3 regions of the Psychrobacter pocilloporae genome follow, and region 3 is predicted to be linked to each of the others. Evidence: predicted binding sites of a transcription regulator. Region 3 holds the regulator's gene; each other region holds the start of a gene.
The links. The regulator PhoB, encoded in region 3, activates phosphate uptake and scavenging genes when phosphate is short. The targets are predictions, from matches to a motif close to TGTCATNAANCTGTCATAA.
Positions count from the first base shown of each region.

Region 1: pstS (phosphate ABC transporter substrate-binding protein PstS) is a predicted target of PhoB. The motif match lies at 2,085-2,103, and genes of this name have one in related genera.
Region 2: CUR83_RS03225 (DNA translocase FtsK) is a predicted target of PhoB. The motif match lies at 2,443-2,461, and genes of this name have one in related genera.

Region 1 is NZ_PGFT01000001.1:294,370-300,403, forward strand. It holds gene thiC (phosphomethylpyrimidine synthase ThiC) at 1-1,481, opposite strand, end outside; TPP riboswitch at 1,728-1,883, opposite strand; gene pstS (phosphate ABC transporter substrate-binding protein PstS) at 2,176-3,348, shown strand; gene pstC (phosphate ABC transporter permease subunit PstC) at 3,566-4,519, shown strand; gene pstA (phosphate ABC transporter permease PstA) at 4,673-5,485, shown strand; gene pstB (phosphate ABC transporter ATP-binding protein PstB) at 5,563-6,034, shown strand, end outside.
Region 2 is NZ_PGFT01000001.1:731,833-737,866, reverse strand. It holds gene CUR83_RS03225 (DNA translocase FtsK) at 1-2,391, opposite strand, end outside; gene trxB (thioredoxin-disulfide reductase) at 3,217-4,230, shown strand; gene aat (leucyl/phenylalanyl-tRNA--protein transferase) at 4,240-5,052, shown strand; gene CUR83_RS03210 (MerR family transcriptional regulator) at 5,086-5,520, shown strand; gene rimI (ribosomal protein S18-alanine N-acetyltransferase) at 5,600-6,034, opposite strand, start outside.
Region 3 is NZ_PGFT01000001.1:2,851,424-2,857,457, reverse strand. It holds gene fadA (acetyl-CoA C-acyltransferase FadA) at 1-864, shown strand, start outside; gene CUR83_RS12205 (isochorismatase family protein) at 1,149-1,724, shown strand; gene CUR83_RS12200 (HD domain-containing protein) at 1,855-2,484, shown strand; gene asd (archaetidylserine decarboxylase) at 2,576-3,409, opposite strand; gene dtd (D-aminoacyl-tRNA deacylase) at 3,539-3,991, shown strand; gene phoB (phosphate regulon transcriptional regulator PhoB) at 4,104-4,808, shown strand; gene phoR (phosphate regulon sensor histidine kinase PhoR) at 4,901-6,016, shown strand.

The sequences.
Region 1 (6,034 bases), 2.6 Mb from region 3:
AAAGGCGCGTCCGCACACAGCTCAAGCTGCAAGTCCATGTTTTCTTTGATACGGTTCATCGCCACGTGTCCAGGGCCTTCAATCATCACCTGTACGTCGTGCTCCCATGCCACTTTGGTCAATTCTCCAAGGGTGCGTAGCTCACCGAACTGCGCTTCATCATTGGCATCTTGCAAGCAGCCGGGGCGTAGGCCATCACCTAGACTGAACGCCACATCGTATTGCTTCATAATCTCGCAGATATCTTCAAAATGCGTGTATAAAAAGCTCTCTTTGTGATGCGCCAGACACCACTGCGCCATGATAGAGCCACCGCGTGAGACGATACCTGTCAAACGCTTTGCGGTGAGCGGTACATAGCGGAGCAGGACGCCTGCGTGAATGGTAAAGTAATCCACACCTTGCTCGGCTTGCTCGATCAAGGTATCACGGAATATCTCCCACGTCAGATCTTCAGCGACGCCATCGACTTTTTCTAAGGCTTGATAAATCGGTACGGTACCAATCGGCACAGGCGAGTTACGGATTAGCCATTCGCGGGTTTCGTGAATGTGATTGCCCGTCGATAAATCCATGATGGTATCCGCGCCCCAACGCGTGGCCCACGTCATTTTGGAGACTTCTTCATCGATCGATGAGCCGAGCGCTGAGTTGCCGATATTGGCATTGATTTTTACCAAAAAGTTACGCCCGATAATCATTGGCTCAGATTCAGGGTGGTTGATGTTGTTGGGGATAATTGCGCGTCCAGCGGCTACTTCATCACGGACAAACTCAGGGGTGATAATTTTGGGCATATTGGCACCGAAGCTCTCACCCTCATGTTGACGCATGTCAGTCAGTTCATGCTGCTTTTGCGTCTCACGTATCGCAATATATTCCATCTCAGGGGTAATGATGCCGCGACGCGCGTAGTAAATCTGCGTGACGTTTTTCCCTGCTTTGGCACGGCGCGGTTTGTCAATATGAGCAAACCTGAGGTTGGCAGTACTGATGTCACGAGCACGCGCTTGCCCGTACGAGCTAGATAGACCGCTTAGTTGCTCGGTATCACCGCGCTCAGCGATCCAGTTTTCACGCAGTTTGGGTAGACCGCGGGTCAGATCAATCTCGACATTGGGGTCAGTGTACACACCTGAAGTATCGTACACATAAAAAGGCGGATTGTGCTCGCCATCCTTATCACCCGTACCGCCAACTGGCGTATCCGTTAAGCTGATTTCACGCATCGGTACTTGAATATCAGGCCGTGAGCCTTCGATATAGACTTTGCGCGAGGCGGGTAGGATACGGTGTAAGTCGCGCGCGTCTTCTTCAAAGCGTGCATCACTGGCGGCGCGGTGGGCAGGCGTTTTTAGTGCGTCGGCTTTTTTATCGGCTTTGGTGTCTGATACGAGAGGTATGTTATCGGCTGGGTTGTGCGTTTGAACTTGTGATGCCGCTGAGGCACTGTCAAAAGAGCTGCTGTTTGAAATAGTCATATGCTGTCCTAGCGTGTTGGTTTTTGAATAAAAGCAACACCGCCAGTAGCTGCGGGGCAAACACTCGTCATTCAGACAAATTTATATTATCAACACCTAACAGCGAGCAAAGAAGTTGTCGCGGTTAATGGTCATCAAATAGTGGACGCCCCTTTCTATCTTCTCTCGTTATCTACGTATGCGGCGTGCATCGTTAGACAATAGCGATGATAAAAAAGTATTTCTACGCGTCCGTTGTCATCAATAACAACGTGCTTAAGACTTCCCTGCGTCGGTACTAACCGCATCAGGTTCGGCGGGTGATCTCTCAGCGAATGTAGATAGGTGGCTACTTTTATCAATGTTCAACTATAAACGTTTAATAAAGTAGGCCAATGCTACACCGCACCCCGAGTCTGTCAGTGTTGTAAATCCCTTTCATACTAACAAAATTCTGCGTTAACGGCTAATGGAATTTGGATGAAAATATCAGGCGCTTATTTTGCTATTTAGCATGGATACAAAGAACAGGAGCTATTGATAGTAATTAAAATTCTTTGATATTACTGATACTTAGAGGCGATTGCTAAATATTGTGTAAAGCGAATGCAGGATTTGAGAGGTTGTCATTAAACTGTCATAAAGATTTGGCAAGATAACGCTCATATCACAAACAATGCCTTTTTATATCGTTGTTAAACTTCAGGAGTCCTACATGCGTTATTCGTTATTAGCAGTGGCCGTTAGTTGTACATTAATGCTTACGGCGTGTAATAAGTCAACAGAGACGGCAGAACCAGCTGCTGATACGACCAGTAGCGCCGCTACCACGGCTGAAACCACCACTCAGACTCAGGCAACGCCTTCTGCTGACACGGGTTTCAAATCTGCTGAAAACATCGCCATGAATATCACAGGTGCAGGCGCATCATTCCCGCAGCCGATCTATGCCAAATGGTCTTCTGACTATAACGCTGCCACAGGTGGCCAAGTCAACTATCAATCTATTGGCTCATCTGGTGGTATCAAACAAATCCAATCAAAAACCGTCGATTTTGGTGCTTCTGATGCGCCATTAACACCTGAAGAGCTTGAAGAGTCTGGTCTTATCCAGTTCCCAACCGTGATTGGTGGCGTTGTGCCAATCGTTAACATCGATGGCGTTGAGCCAGGTCAGTTAAAGCTAGATGGTGAAACCTTAGCCAATATCTATCTGGGTAAAATCAATAACTGGAATGATCCTGCGATCAAAGCCATGAACCCAGATTTGACTTTGCCAGATGCCGCCATCACCACAGTATTCCGCTCAGACGGTTCAGGTACGACGTTTAACTTTACCGATTATCTCGCCAAGGTATCACCAGATTGGAAAGACAGCGTTGGTGTTGATAAAACGGTCAAGTGGCCAACCTCTGCGACTGGTGCAGGTGGTAAAGGTAATGAGGGCGTCTCAAGCTACGTTAACCGCATGAAAAACTCTATCGGCTATGTGGAGTATGCCTACGCCAAGCAAAACAACATGTCACATGCCGCGCTTAAAAATGCCGCGGGCAATATCGTGCAGCCATCTGCTGAAACCTTTGCCGCCGCTGGCGACATCGATTGGTCACAACAAGAAGGCTTTTATAAAGTCATCACCAACTCTGAGACGGATCAAGCATGGCCAATCGCTGCTGCTACTTTCATCTTAGTACACAAGCAACCAGAGAATCCTCAGCAAGTCGCTGGCGTGTTGAACTTCTTTGATTGGGCGTATACCCAAGGTGATGATGATGCCATGGCGCTAGACTATGTCCCATTCTCTGATACAGCAGTGGCTCTATTCAAAGAGAAATGGAATGAGGTCAAAGGTAGCGATGGACAGCCAGTTTATAAGCCAGCGCAATAAACGATCTGTACAAGCTGCTTAATGACTTTTTGATTTCCTCTTAAGCCACTATTCTCCGGTAGTGGTTTGAGAGGTTTTATCACAGCAAATTTGACCAAAACACTAATCGCTATGTTTCACGATAACCATTAGTACGGATACAAGTTGCGTTTGCTGTCATAAAACGAAATGAACACCCTAGTTTTTTTGAATTCACCCATTCAATGCTGAGACACTTATGACAGACTTAAGGTCCCAACTGGCTAAACAAAAACGTTACGACGCTTTATTTGTCAACTCTACCAAAGCGTTTGCCATACTCGTCCTCCTATCGTTAGGAGGCATTTTGGTGTCTCTGATTGTTGGGGCGTGGCCGAGTATCCAAGAGTTTGGTTTGGGGTTTTATAGCAGTAATAATTGGGATACGGTTGCCAATGAGTACGGGGCACTCGCGCCTATTTATGGCACCTTGGTGACGTCATTTATTGCGATTGTTATCGCTGTACCAGTCAGTTTTGGTATTGCGATATTTTTGACCGAAATGTGTCCAAAGTTCCTCAAAAAACCGCTTGGTATTGCCATTGAGCTGTTGGCAGGTATTCCTTCTATCATTTATGGGATGTGGGGCTTGTTTGTCTTTGCGCCTTTCTTTGGTGAGCACATTCAGCCATGGTTTATTGAGCATGTGGGCCCGCTACCTATCATCGGCAAGCTATTTACAGGCGCACCCATGGGACTAGGGATGTTTACCGCGTCCTTGGTACTTGCCATCATGATTATCCCTTTTATCGCCGCCACCATGCGTGATGTTTTCTCTGTGGTGCCAGATCTACTCAAAGAGTCGGCCTACGGTATGGGTGCGACGACGTGGGAAGTGATGTTCAAGATTATCTTGCCTTATACCAAAGCGGGTGTCGTTGGCGGCGTGATTTTGGGACTGGGTCGTGCGCTCGGTGAGACCATGGCAGTGACTTTCTTGATCGGTAATGCGTTCAATATCAGCCCAAGTCTATTTACTTCTGGTGTGACCATCACCTCAGCATTGGCCAATGAGTTTGCCGAAGCGTCAAGTGAGCTGCATCTAGCGTCTTTACTGCATCTGGGCTTAATCTTGTTTATCATCACCTTCATCGTGCTGTCGCTGGCCAAACTGATGCTCATGCGCATGGATCACAAAGCAGGTAACCGATAAGCCTAAGCATGGTTATTGGATCTCGATTGATATTGATAAAAGATATGGGAAATAAATAGTATGGCTGCTAACAATGCGATGAATGCGCCCATGACCACCAAACCAAGCAGCGTGGGGCGTTACAACAAAAGTCTGTACAACAAACGTCGCTGGATGAATAAGCTGGGTTTGGGGTTTGCCATGACAGCCATGGTGTTTGGCTTATTTTGGTTATCATGGATCTTGGTGACGCTGTTTATTGAAGGCTTCCAAGGTATGGTGCAGCTGCCAATTTTTACCGCTGACACGCCGCCGCCGATGAGCCCAGGTGGTTTGCGCAATGCGATCGTGGGTTCTGCCATGCTGGCGTTTTCAGGATTGTTCATCGGTGCACCCATCGGGCTTATGACTGGCATTTATTTGTCTGAGTTTTCTAGAGGCAGTATGCTTGGCCAAGTGACGCGTTTCTTGAACGATATTTTATTATCGGCACCATCCATTGTCATTGGTCTGTTTATATATGCTTTAATGGTCAAGGGTCAAAATTTCTCTGGTTGGGCAGGCGCATTAGCATTGGCATTGATTGTCATTCCAGTCGTCGTACGTACCACAGAGAATATGCTGAATCTGGTGCCCAATAGCTTGCGCGAAGCGGCTTATGCACTTGGCACACCCAAGTGGAAAATGGTGACGCAAGTGACTATCAAAGCTGCCAAAGCGGGACTGACGACAGGGGTACTTTTGGCTTTTGCTCGTATCACTGGTGAGACGGCGCCATTGCTATTTACCGCCCTCAATAATCAGTATTTCAGTACCGATATGGGTCAGCCAATTGCCAACTTACCCAATACCATCTATCAGTTTGCGATGAGTCCTTATGATAACTGGCACACACTGGCATGGGCAGCCGCGCTACTGATCACAGCGTCGGTCTTGGTATTGAATATTTTGGCAAGATTTATTGGCAATCGCGGTCAGGTCAAATAAAGACAGATATCGCTGCAAAAATACCAAGTATTTACTTATATTTATACGAAATACACTAAGCTAGGTTGGATAATATTATGAATGATGTCGTAAGCAAAGCCCGCACAGAAACAACGGCTGATCGCTTTAACAGTACAACAGACAGCTTGTTAAATAGGACCACGTCTCATAGTGCGCAATCGCAGCAACCCAATACTGCTGACTTCACCAAGCAAAGTATTCATGATATGCCCAAAAACATGCCCAAAGCAAAAATGGAAGTCCGCGATCTTAACTTCTACTACGATGATTTTCAGGCATTAAAAAACATCAATATCGATATCGCAGAAAAGAAAGTAACGGCGTTCATTGGTCCATCAGGTTGCGGCAAATCGACGCTGCTACGTACCTTTAACCGCATGTATGATCTGTATCCAGGAATGCGTGCAGAGGGCGCTATCAACCTTGATGGGCGCAATATTTTGGGCAAAGACATCGATGTCAACTTGCTACGCGCGCAGGTCGGTATGGTATTTCAAAAGCCAACCCCGTTTCCCATGTCGATCTATG
Region 2 (6,034 bases), 2.1 Mb from region 3:
ATTGGGCGTGTACTTGAGTAACATCGATAATAGCATTGAGTTGACCAATACCGATTTACCAGAGCCTGTGGTACCAGCAACCAGCATATGCGGGGCACGCGCCAGATCAGTAATAATGGGGTTACCGCCAATGTCTTTACCCATCGCCATGCTGATTTGTGCTTTAGGGTCTTTGAACATCTCGGTACTAAGTAGCTCGATTAAGCGCACCATTTCACGTTTTTTATTGGGCACTTCGATACCAATATACGGCTTACCAGGGATGACTTCGACCACACGCAAAGAGGCCATCGATAATGAGCGCGCCAAGTCACGTGAGATACCAGTGACTTTGCTGGCTTTGACACCAGCCGCCAGCTCCACTTCAAAACGAGTCACCACAGGCCCTGGGATAGCGTTGACGACGTTGGCTTTTACATTGAACTCTTGGAGCTTGATCTCAAGCAGCTCAGATAATTGTTCAAGCTCAGCGATGGTATAGCTAGGCTTACGGTCAGGATCTGGCTTGTCCAATATAGACACTTCTGGAATAGGGGTTAGGCTACTGCGATAGGCAGCCGTCTGCATCGAGCGTGATTTTTGACTGAACGCCGCATCGTCACTGATATGCGGCATAACGGGTGAAGCCGTGTCTTCACTGTCATCTTCTGGCATCATATCTGTGATATGGTTGCTACTATCACCTTCTGGTACCGCAAAGCTGACAGAAGGTTTAGCTGGGGCTACAGGCTGCGTATTTGAGGCCGAACTGACCGCTTCAATAGTTGGCGCCGCTTTTGGATTGGCAGGCGGCGTATTGGTCGGTGTCATATCCGAAATTTCTGATACTGATGCGGCCACTTCTACTGATGGCTGAGCCACTGTGACCTCAGGTACAGGCGATGACTCATTACGTTGTAATAGTTCGGACTGTGCAGCAGAGAGCCCATAAGAGTCGTCACTTAGAATGCTATTAGTGGCGTCTGACGTAGGCCTTGATAGCTCTTCTTGCGGAATTTGATTAGTGACATTAGTTTCCTCAGCAGTAGCAACTGACGATTTTGCAACAGGTTCTGATATATTGCCATGCTCCGCCAACCATGCTTCTGCCAACTTATCGACATTCTCCGTTATATCATCTGGGTGAGAGTCTTCCGGCTCAGTAATAACCTGATTGACAGCTTGAGCATTCGTTGATTCATCCATTGAGGATTGAGTAGCTAGCTCTTGATTAGATAAATCTGATTGAGTTTCTGTTTCTACCATCGGTGCTGCCACAGAGGTTTGTACTGCTTCTTCTAATGGCACGTCAGTGACGACTTCACTCTGTGCATAGTTAGGCACAGTAGAATTATCTATGCTGTTAGTGCTATAAGCCATCTGTTCACGCGCGAGCAGATCATCAACCGTATTTGCATCATTCCATGCAAAGCTTGGCTCGACTTTGCGAGCAGGCGCTACGATAGGGTTTGGTATCGTTGATGTGTTGGTGTCACTGACTGTACTGCCAACCGTAGCATTAGCAGTCGCTGCGACCGCGTATGGTGACTCACTTTTTTCATCGCTAGACGTTGCTGCTGCTTTTGCTGTCGCCATAGATGCTTTCACACTATCAGCCAATCCTGACGTCGACAAAAAATCTGATAATACATTGCTGAATCTGCCACTATTATCTACTGCTTGAACACTATTCGCATCGTCAGCTGATTGCAACTCAAGTGGCAGCTGCTCGTACTCGGCTGTTTGATTGGGATTTCCCTCTTTGATATTGTCACGGTCTTGCGACACCTCACTTTGCTCATCCAACTCGGCAGCATCTTCTTTATTTTTTAACCCTGAGCCAAGCCAAGATAATGCTGTAATCTTCTGATATATAGCGAGCCAATGGATGTTAAAGGCAAAGGTCGCGGTAATCACAACGAACACCGCCAAGAAAACCACACTGCCCCACTGCGATAGCAACTGTGCCAAACGTTCCTGCAACTCAAGACCGATGATACCACCAGCCACGCCTTCAAGTCCCGTTGATGCAGGATTGGCTACTTGCTGAATTAAGGCAACCAGTTGTGCAAATAATGCACTGGCGCTCAACAGCAAAAACACATAAGCGACCAGCCGCATGAGCCAAAACGTCGGCTTATTGTCCCACCAAATAAGGATAGACTCATAAACCACAAACGCTAAAAACCACCATGCACCATAGCCAAAAAAGCTATAGAGCAAGTCGGACAACCAAGCGCCCGTCTGGCCACCCATGTTGTTAATAGTCGTCATATCACTACTGATGTGCGACCAGCTAGGATCATTGCCTGTGTAAGTCATTAAAATAACAAACAAATAAACAGCCAGTATTAACCCAAGGAGGGTAAATATTCCCTTTTTTAAATACTCAATAAGCGGTGCTGATATCACGTAAAATCTGCCTTGTTGTTAATACTAAATGGTCGCCAGTGCATGACTAAGTCTAATCATGCTGGCATAAAGTGCTGACATATAAAGGTACCTAGCAAAGTGTTTGGTTGAGATTCACCTCTCAAAAGGCCTGAGCATAGCAGTCATCGCTTAAGCTCTATCACACTTGGCATAACTTCTTATAATAACAAATACATAGGTACAGTGGCGACACTCTTATAAAGAAAGCGTGCAAGAAAGTAAATCAATGTACGATTTAAGCAAAAAATCTGCGAATAATCCAAAAGTTACTAGGGCGTGTTGAACATTTGACCATGGCACTGACAGCGACTATTTTTTAGGCGATTCGATGTTAAAAATAATAAGTTTAGTCACTCTAAGCGCTTATTTTTAACGATGAAGCGGCAAAAAAGAGTCCTGTCCCCTGCTTTTATCGTTGGGGCTGATGCTAAAATTGCCCCATACTGCGTTACAAATCTCGCTAAGGCATCTGCATTATCGTCGCTTTGTGCCTTGTCTGGAACCATTTTAGCGATCAGCAGTGCCTATTTGCGAATGTTCAACACGCCCTAACATAATACTGCTAACAATTTTGTATAGACCCTATAAAATACCAGCTGTTTCTAGCACGAGTATTTCAAGGTTATCATGCTTTGATTCTAATGATAGCTGTGTTTGTTTTAGCAAACTTGCACTTTTTGCTATCTACCCTTATGTTATTATCACACAGCAATTAGAAAAACCATATTAGTAGCAACGCTTGACGTTTTTTTATTAGATTTATAACTCATATTTTTCATGCGTATATTTAGAAAGGAACCACTTATGGCAACTGACACTACTGCTCCACGTCACGAAAAGCTCATCATTTTAGGCTCAGGTCCTGCCGGTTATTCGGCTGCGGTCTATGCGGCACGCGCCAACCTTAAACCTGTTATGGTAACGGGTATGGAAGTAGGTGGTCAATTAACCACCACTACTGAGGTTGATAACTGGCCAGGCGATGCGCATGATTTGACCGGTCCTGCATTGATGGAGCGTATGAAAGCACATGCTGAGCGTTTCGGTACAGAATTGGTTTATGATCATATCAATGATGTTAACTTGAATGTACGACCTTTTGAGCTGTCAGGTAACAACGGTACCTATACTTGTGATGCCCTGATTATCTCAACAGGTGCCTCTGCTCAGTATTTAGGTCTAGAATCAGAAACCAAATTTAAAGGGCTTGGCGTATCCGCTTGTGCCACTTGTGACGGTTTCTTTTATAAAGATCAAAAAGTCGCTGTGATTGGCGGTGGTAATACAGCCGTTGAAGAAGCCTTATACCTCTCTAACATTGCTTCTGAAGTGACTTTAGTGCATCGCCGTGATAGCCTGCGCTCTGAAAAAATCCTACAAGACAAGCTGTTTGAAAAAGCCAAAAACGGTAATGTTAAAATTGAATGGAATCATCAAGTCAAAGAAGTTGTCGGTGATGACATGGGCGTCAATGGTGTCGTTATCGAATCAATGATTGATGGCAGCACCAAACAACTGGATGCAATGGGTATGTTTGTCGCCATCGGTCATAAGCCTAATACCGACCTATTCAAAGGTCAATTGGATATGAAAGATGGCTATCTGGTCGTCAATAGTGGCTTGAATGGTAATGCCACGCAGACCAGTATCGAAGGGGTGTTTGCCGCAGGTGACGTGGCTGATCATGTCTATCGTCAAGCCATTACCTCTGCTGGTACTGGCTGTATGGCAGCGCTGGATGCTGAGAAATATTTGGATGCTATCGGTGAGACAACGGCGAAAGACCATACCTATGCGTCAACGCTGACTGCTGATTAAGAAGACTAAATGAATAACTTTGCGCAGCACGGCGATCATGATCAATACATCACGCCTGAGACTTTACAAAGTCTTGGGCGTTATGACTTTCCTGATCCTATCTCTATCGATCCTGAGGGCATTGGTATTGTCGCGATGGGTGGCGATCTTGCACCCGATACATTAATATCTGCTTATGCACAAGGACTGTTTCCATGGTTCAATGAAGATGAGCCTATCGCTTGGTGGTGTCCTGAGCCGCGTTGTGTGATCGTCCCATCTGATTATCAACCGAGTAAGTCACTGCGCAAGCAAGCAAATCGCACGCGTTGGCAACTAACACTCAATCAAGCTTTTGATGACGTCATACATGCCTGTAGTCTGCCGCGTAGCGATGGTCTTAATAATGACCTGCCCGAAGGCGAACACACTTGGATTCATGAAGAGATGATTGAGGCTTATACCAAACTGCATGCGCAAGGATTTGCCCATAGCATTGAGGTGTGGGACGAGACAGGTCAACTCATTGGTGGACTGTACGGCCTAAAAATAAATGGCATCTACTTTGGCGAATCCATGTTTCATCGTGCCTCTAATGCGTCAAAACTCGCGTTTTGGGGGTTGATGCGCTTATGTGAGCAAAGTCATGTTGCACTTGTCGACTGCCAGTTACCTAATGATCATCTCATGAGCTTGGGTGCCACTACTCTACCGCGTCCTGACTTTCTTGCTCAATTAGATCGCTTAATAAGCAGTCGCTCCATCAATTGGCACAATAATTTTCATCAGCCATTGGCCGTATCCCTTCTCGATACAGCAAATCCTTGGCAGCATCAATCATGAAATCTACAAAAGCTAAAGAGTTAAGAGAATTTTATGGCGCTTGATACCTCATTTCTGCTAATCGGAGAGCTGGCAGCAAAAGCCAATACAACCAAAGACACCGTGCGTCACTATGAACAGTTGGGCCTATTAAGGTCGCGTAAGCGTCAAGCAGGCTCACGTTTATATACTGAGTTTCATCCCGAGTGCGTCGAGCGTATTGAGCTAATCAAAAGCGCGCAAGCCATTGGTTTCACCCTTACTGAAATCAAAAACAGCTTAAACGATTACTATGATGGCCAATTGGATATTGATTTGCAGCTCATGCTGACTCAGCAAAAGCTAGAACAAGTCAGGAAACAGCAAGCCAATATAAGCGTGATGGTAGAATTATTGAGCGAGCGTATAGATGTTCTTGCACGGATGAAAGCAGACAGCAATTATCAGTTAGACACTAATATCTGTAAGAAGAAAATACCATCAAGTTAAACACGATAACGTTGGTTGAGATAAATAATTTATCTTTAAAGAAACCACGCTTATAACTCCTAATGAGAATTTACTCTCTTCACTCACCATAGACATGTTGCATGATTAACGCATCAATTGCGGACTGATTCGGTGACTTATAATAGCCTTTGCGTCTATGAATGATTGCAAATGCTTGCTTTTCATATAACGCTATCGCAGCATGATTGTCTGCTCGTACTTCTAATAACAAATTTTCCACCTGATTACTCTGCAATACTTCATGCAACTTATCAATAATTTGTGAAGCAATGCCTTGTCGTTGATAATCAGGATGCGTGCCAATACGCAAAATCTCTGCTTGCTCAAAAATCACTTGATAGAGGCAGTAGCCAATGACTTTATTATTATCGGCTTTATCTTCTTGTTTATAAACTATGAGCATATGCATACTATCTTGCGCGAGCATCTCAGCCAACGACTGCTCAGTCCATGCGTCGTGCGGCTGTACGAGCGCTTCGATATTTGCAACGGC
Region 3 (6,034 bases):
ACCGCAGCTGCACAAATCATGACCAACCAAGGTGATGTGTTTATCATTGGCGGTGTTGAGCACATGGGTCACGTCGGCATGATGCATGGTATTGATCTAAACCCTGCCGCTTCTAAGCACTATGCAAAAGCCTCAAATATGATGGGCTTGACCGCTGAGATGCTAGGCCGTATGAATGGCATTACGCGTGAAGAGCAAGATGCTTTTGGTCTTGAATCGCATCGCCGTGCATGGGCTGCGACCACTGAAGGCCGTTTTGATAATGAAATCATCGGCATCGAAGGTCATGATGCAGATGGTCGCTTGCAACTATGTACCGTGGATGAAGTGATTCGCCCTGATGCAACCATGGAGCAAATGCAAAAACTGCGCCCAGCCTTTGACCCTAAAGGCGGTACAGTGACTGCTGCGACGTCATCTGCACTCTCTGACGGTGCGTCAGCGATGCTAGTCATGAGCGCACAAAAAGCCAAAGATCTTGGTCTAAAGCCGCGCGCCCGTATTCGTAGCATGGCTGTCGCTGGTTGTGACGCAGCGATTATGGGTTATGGTCCTGTACCAGCCACCAACAAAGCCTTGAAGCGTGCTGGCATGAGCATCGATGACATGCAAACCATCGAGTTAAACGAAGCCTTTGCCGCACAAGGCCTATCAGTCTTAAAAGCGTTGAACTTGACGGACAAGCAAGATATCGTCAACATCAACGGTGGCGCGATTGCTCTAGGTCATCCACTAGGATGTTCAGGTGCTCGTATCACAGTGACATTGCTCAATGCAATGGAGCAGTCAGATACCGAGCTTGGCCTTGCAACCATGTGTATCGGTCTGGGTCAAGGTATCGCGACTATTATCGAGCGTGTTTAATTTTAAAATCGGCAACCAGTTTGTAACATTTGTTGATTAAAAATATTCTAATAATGACCCCTAGCCGTGATGGCTGGGGGTTTTTTGTGAATATAATAAGCGAGTTAATGCTTGGCGTAGTAAAGAGCACACAGGTACGTATGAAAATTATCTCCATTGACGCATTCAAGAAACTGTGACTAAATAAGGGTGAGCTGAGCTAAGATGTTATTGATGACAACTCTAATAATGACCATTCTAAAATAGCTTTTTATAATAAATATCAGCCGTACAAGGAGTGTACTATGTCTACCATGATTACTGATCGTACTTACCGAATTGCTCGCGAAAACACCCAAGCGATGATTATCGATGTACAAGAACGCCTCACGCCGTACATTTATGATCACGAAAATATCGTCAAAAAAACAGTGACCATAATCAAAGGACTGCAAGCGCTTGGTATTCCCATCATGCTCAACGAGCAGTATAAAAAAGGATTGGGCGATAGCTTGCCAGAGCTTCGTGATGTGCTAGAGGGCGACAATGCAAAGAGCTTTGAAAAAGTCACCTTTAGTGCCTGCGATAACAATGACACATGGCATCATTTAGCGCAGCAAAACCGTAGTACCGTATTGCTTATCGGAGTTGAGGCACACGTCTGTGTGCTACAGACCGCGCTTGATTTGCTAGACAATGGTATGCAACCGGTCATTATTGGCGATGCCGTTGGTTCGCGTTTTCCATACGACAAAAAACAAGCCATTCGCCGTATTCGCCGTGCAGGTGGGATAATCTCGACAGTAGAAACCATTTTGTTTGAGTTGTGCCGTAGCAGTGAAGACCCTGCTTTCAAAACCATTCTGAATTTGATTAAGTAGATGGTTATATAATAGGGTGCTCAGTCATTTGACCCAATGACTTATAAGAGATAGCGCTTGATAACATCAGCGCTATTTTGTTGTTAGCCACACCGTAATGTGTAAAATTATCAAAAAATCAGAGAGAAATATGTCTTCAAACACACTGACGTCATTGACCGATCAAAAATCCGTTGTAACTATCGATATAGAGGACGTCACTCATTTCTTACTAGAGCTAGATGCGCTCAAACGCGTGAATCGCCGTAGTTACGTGACTGAGACTGATCGCAGAGAAAACTCTGCCGAACATTCTTGGCACTTAGCAATGGCATGCTGGTCGATCGCTGAGTTGTTTGAGCTGGATGTCAATCATGAACAATTGCTAAAGATGGCACTGGTACATGATTTGGGCGAGATTGATGCGGGCGATACGTTTTTGTACGCCGACTCGCGTCATGATGCACATGTTGAGGAGCGAGCGGGTATCGCCAGATTGCAAGGCGAACGCGGCAATGGGATTGGCAATTTGAGTGAGATTTGGGAGGCGCAAGAGACAGGCAGTAGTAAAGAGACTGCGCTACTTAAAGTGGTCGATCGCTTACTGCCATTTTTGCTCAACTTAAATACTGAAGGCAAAACGTGGCGTGAGCTTGGAGTGACACGTAGTCAAGTGGCAGGTGCACATGCGTTTATTCAAGACAGCTTTGCTCCTATTCATAAATGGCTATCACACAATATTGACTATGCGACCCAGCAAGGATGGTTGATCGACGCGTAAATCTATAAAAACGCTAGGTATAAAAAAGCCCAGTTGAGCATTGTGATATACGCTTCACTGGGCTTTTATTTTTTATTATATTAGAAATAAATTACGGTTTCGTGACACCCAGTAATTGACCCATTTTTACAAAACTATTGGCTTTCATGGTCTCTTGCCAGTCGGCTTTTGCTGCTTTTGGCAACACTACGATAGCCGTTGATCCTAAATAAAAACGACCAAGCTCTTCGCCTGCCGCAAACTGCATATCGTGATCCGCTTCTTGTATATCATCCGTGCGGGTAATTTTGCCAGTGGCGACGGTTTCGATACCAGCGACAATCATAGCGCCTACCATGACAACGGCCGCTTTGCCATACTTGGTATCAAATATGCAGACCAAACGCTCATTACGCGCAAACAAGTCCGGCACATTAGCTGCCGTGGTATTGTTGACCGAAAACAGCGTACCAGGGACATAGCGAGTCTTGGTCAGCGTACCGGCAAATGGCATATGAACACGGTGGTAATTGCTAGGGGCTAGATAGATTGTCGCAAAACTACCATCGGCAAAATAACGGCCATCTTCGCTATCAGCCAGCAATTGGCCAACGTCATAGTGACGCCCTTTGGCTTGTAGCATTTTATGATCTTTAATTTGCCCAAGCTGAGAGATGATACCGTCAGCAGGACTAACGATGCCGTTTGCGGTGGTATCGATGGTGCGAGCATCTTCTTTTAGTTCACGGGTAAAAAAGTCATTAAAACTCTCGTAAGCATTAAGGCTCTGGCGCTCATACTCATCTAGGCTGATATTATAAGCTTTGGCAAAACCACGGATAAAGGTGCGTTTGACATAAGGATGACGACTGGCGGCCAAACGTCCAGCGACTTTACTGAGCTTTTGCTGCGGTACCAGCTGTTGTAAGGTGGTAAATACATTCATAATAAGGCTACCAAAATAGGATGTGATGTCATTATTGCATAGGCAAGTTAATGGCCATATTTTATCATGGACAGCGTATTATTGTCTGACCATAAACTGTAAGCCATTTATAAATAAAGAAGGTCGTAAATGAAAGCACTGATACAACGAGTGAGCCGTGCCAGCGTCACTATCGATGAGCATTGTGTTGGCAAAATTGATCATGGGATATTGGCCTATATTGGGTTGGGTCATGATGACGATTTCGCCGCCGCCAAGCGAATGATTGACAAAATATTGACCTATCGCATTTTTGAAAATGATGACGATCCTGCCAAATTTGGTAAACTGGATAAAAACGTCCAGCAAGTCGGCGGCGGATTGTTATTAGTGTCACAATTTACGCTGATGGCAAAAACGGATAAAGGTCGCCGCCCTGACTTTGATGGCGCGATGGCACCTGATGCGGCCCAAGTGCTGTTCGAGCAACTCATCGACTATGCCAAAACCCAGTATCCGAATGTAGCCACTGGTCAGTTTGGCGCTGATATGCAAGTTGAAAGCATCAATGATGGACCACTTAATTTTCTATTGGAGATCTGACATCAGAGTGTCATCAGGCTGTCATAATTAATCCGTTTAATAGATAGAGACTGGTGAGTATTTATCGCCTTTTTATATGCCAGATTTTGTCCGCTAACACCGAGAATGTCCTATGTATAATGAGAAAATTTTGATTGTTGAAGATGAACCTGCGATTCGTGAAATGGTTGTGATGACGCTAGAAATGGCTGGGTTTGATAGCCTACAAGCGGCTGACGTATCAGAAGCGCATCAGCAAGTGGTCGATCATAGACCGTCATTAATATTATTAGATTGGATGTTGCCCGGAGACAAGAGCGGTGTTGATTTTTGTCGTATGCTCAAAAGCGATGAGATGCTCTCTGAGATACCCGTCATTATGCTAACGGCCAAAAGCGAAGAAGACAGCAAGGTTCACGGCCTAGATGCAGGTGCAGATGATTACATGACCAAGCCTTTTTCGACGCGCGAGCTGATTTCCAGAATCAAAGCCGTCTTGCGCCGTAGTAGCGCGATGAGTAGCGACAAGCCTATCGAAATTGGTCAGCTGAGTCTCGATACCAAAAGCCAGCGCGTGACAGCCGCAGGAAAAGTCATCGAGGTCGGCCCGACAGAATATCGTCTACTGGCATTTTTTATGAGTCACCCAGAGCGCGCTTACACAAGAACGCAGCTGCTCGATCAGGTTTGGGGCGGTAACGTTTATATCGAAGATCGAACCATTGATGTACATATCAAGCGTCTACGTAAACTACTGCGTCCTTATGATTGTGATACATTGATACAAACGGTGCGCGGTACAGGCTATCGGTTCTCTAGTCTTATTGAGCCAAGCTAATCTTATATAAGTTGATTTTTGATAACTTGATCTTGTATGAACAATGCCACCATAACAATAAATAAAATAGCGGATAGTGGTAAGGATAAGAAATGAACAAGATAGCGCCAGCAAAAAAGAAAAAAGACCATAACTATAATAATGACCAGCAAGATGCGCCAGCACAAATCGCTAGCCAAAATGCGGCGGAGCAATTAGAGAAAATCAGAAGTGCGCTGCGAGCATTGCGAGATGCGGTCATCTTACTGAATGAAGATGATGGGTTAGAGTGGTGGAATCAGGCGGCGCAGGATCTCTTGTCACTGCAGCCAGCTGACAAAGGCCAAAGTGTGTTTGACTTTATCATTGTGCCCGAGTTTCGCCAGTACTATCAAAACACCACCCTGCCCAATGATGGTATTCATATAGAATCGTGGCGCGATCCCAGTCGTTATCTAAAGTGTGAGCTCACGCCTTTTGGTGACGAGAAGCTATTGTTTATTTATGATGTGACCCGCGTACAGCATTTAGAGCAAATGCGCCAAGACTTTGTGGCGAATGTCTCTCATGAGCTACGCACGCCGCTGACAGTAATGATGGGCTATTTGGAGAACTTCTCTCACCAACCAGACATGCCGCCACAGTGGCGTCGCGGTTTTGAGCTGATGACCCAGCAAACAGCCCGTATGAATCGAATCGTAAATGACTTATTACTGCTCTCCAAGATTGAAATCGAAGAGACGCATGAGTTTAATGATGTCGATATGACCAAACTCCTCACCAATATCTATGATGATGCACAGGCATATAACCAAGCGTACAAGCACACCATTCATTTGCACATAGATACCTATGACGGGTTATATGGGTCGGAGGTGTACTTGATCAGCGCCTTGTCCAACTTAGTCATTAATGCGATTAAATATACGCCAAAAGGCGGTAATATTACCATCAGTTGGACGCAGACATCGGATGGGTGCCGATTTGCCGTTGAGGACGATGGACTTGGTATCGCACCAGAGCATATTGCGCGTTTGACGGAGCGCTTTTATCGTATTGATAAAGGGCGTAGTCGTGCCACAGGCGGTACAGGATTAGGGCTGGCTATCGTGAAGCACGTTTTGCATCAGCACGAGGCGCAGTTGCAGATTGACTCAATAGAGGGAGAGGGGTCGACATTTAGTGTGGTATTTCCAGCCGCGTATGTGAGATCGGCTGCGACAAATTAGTACAGGCCTTGCCCATAT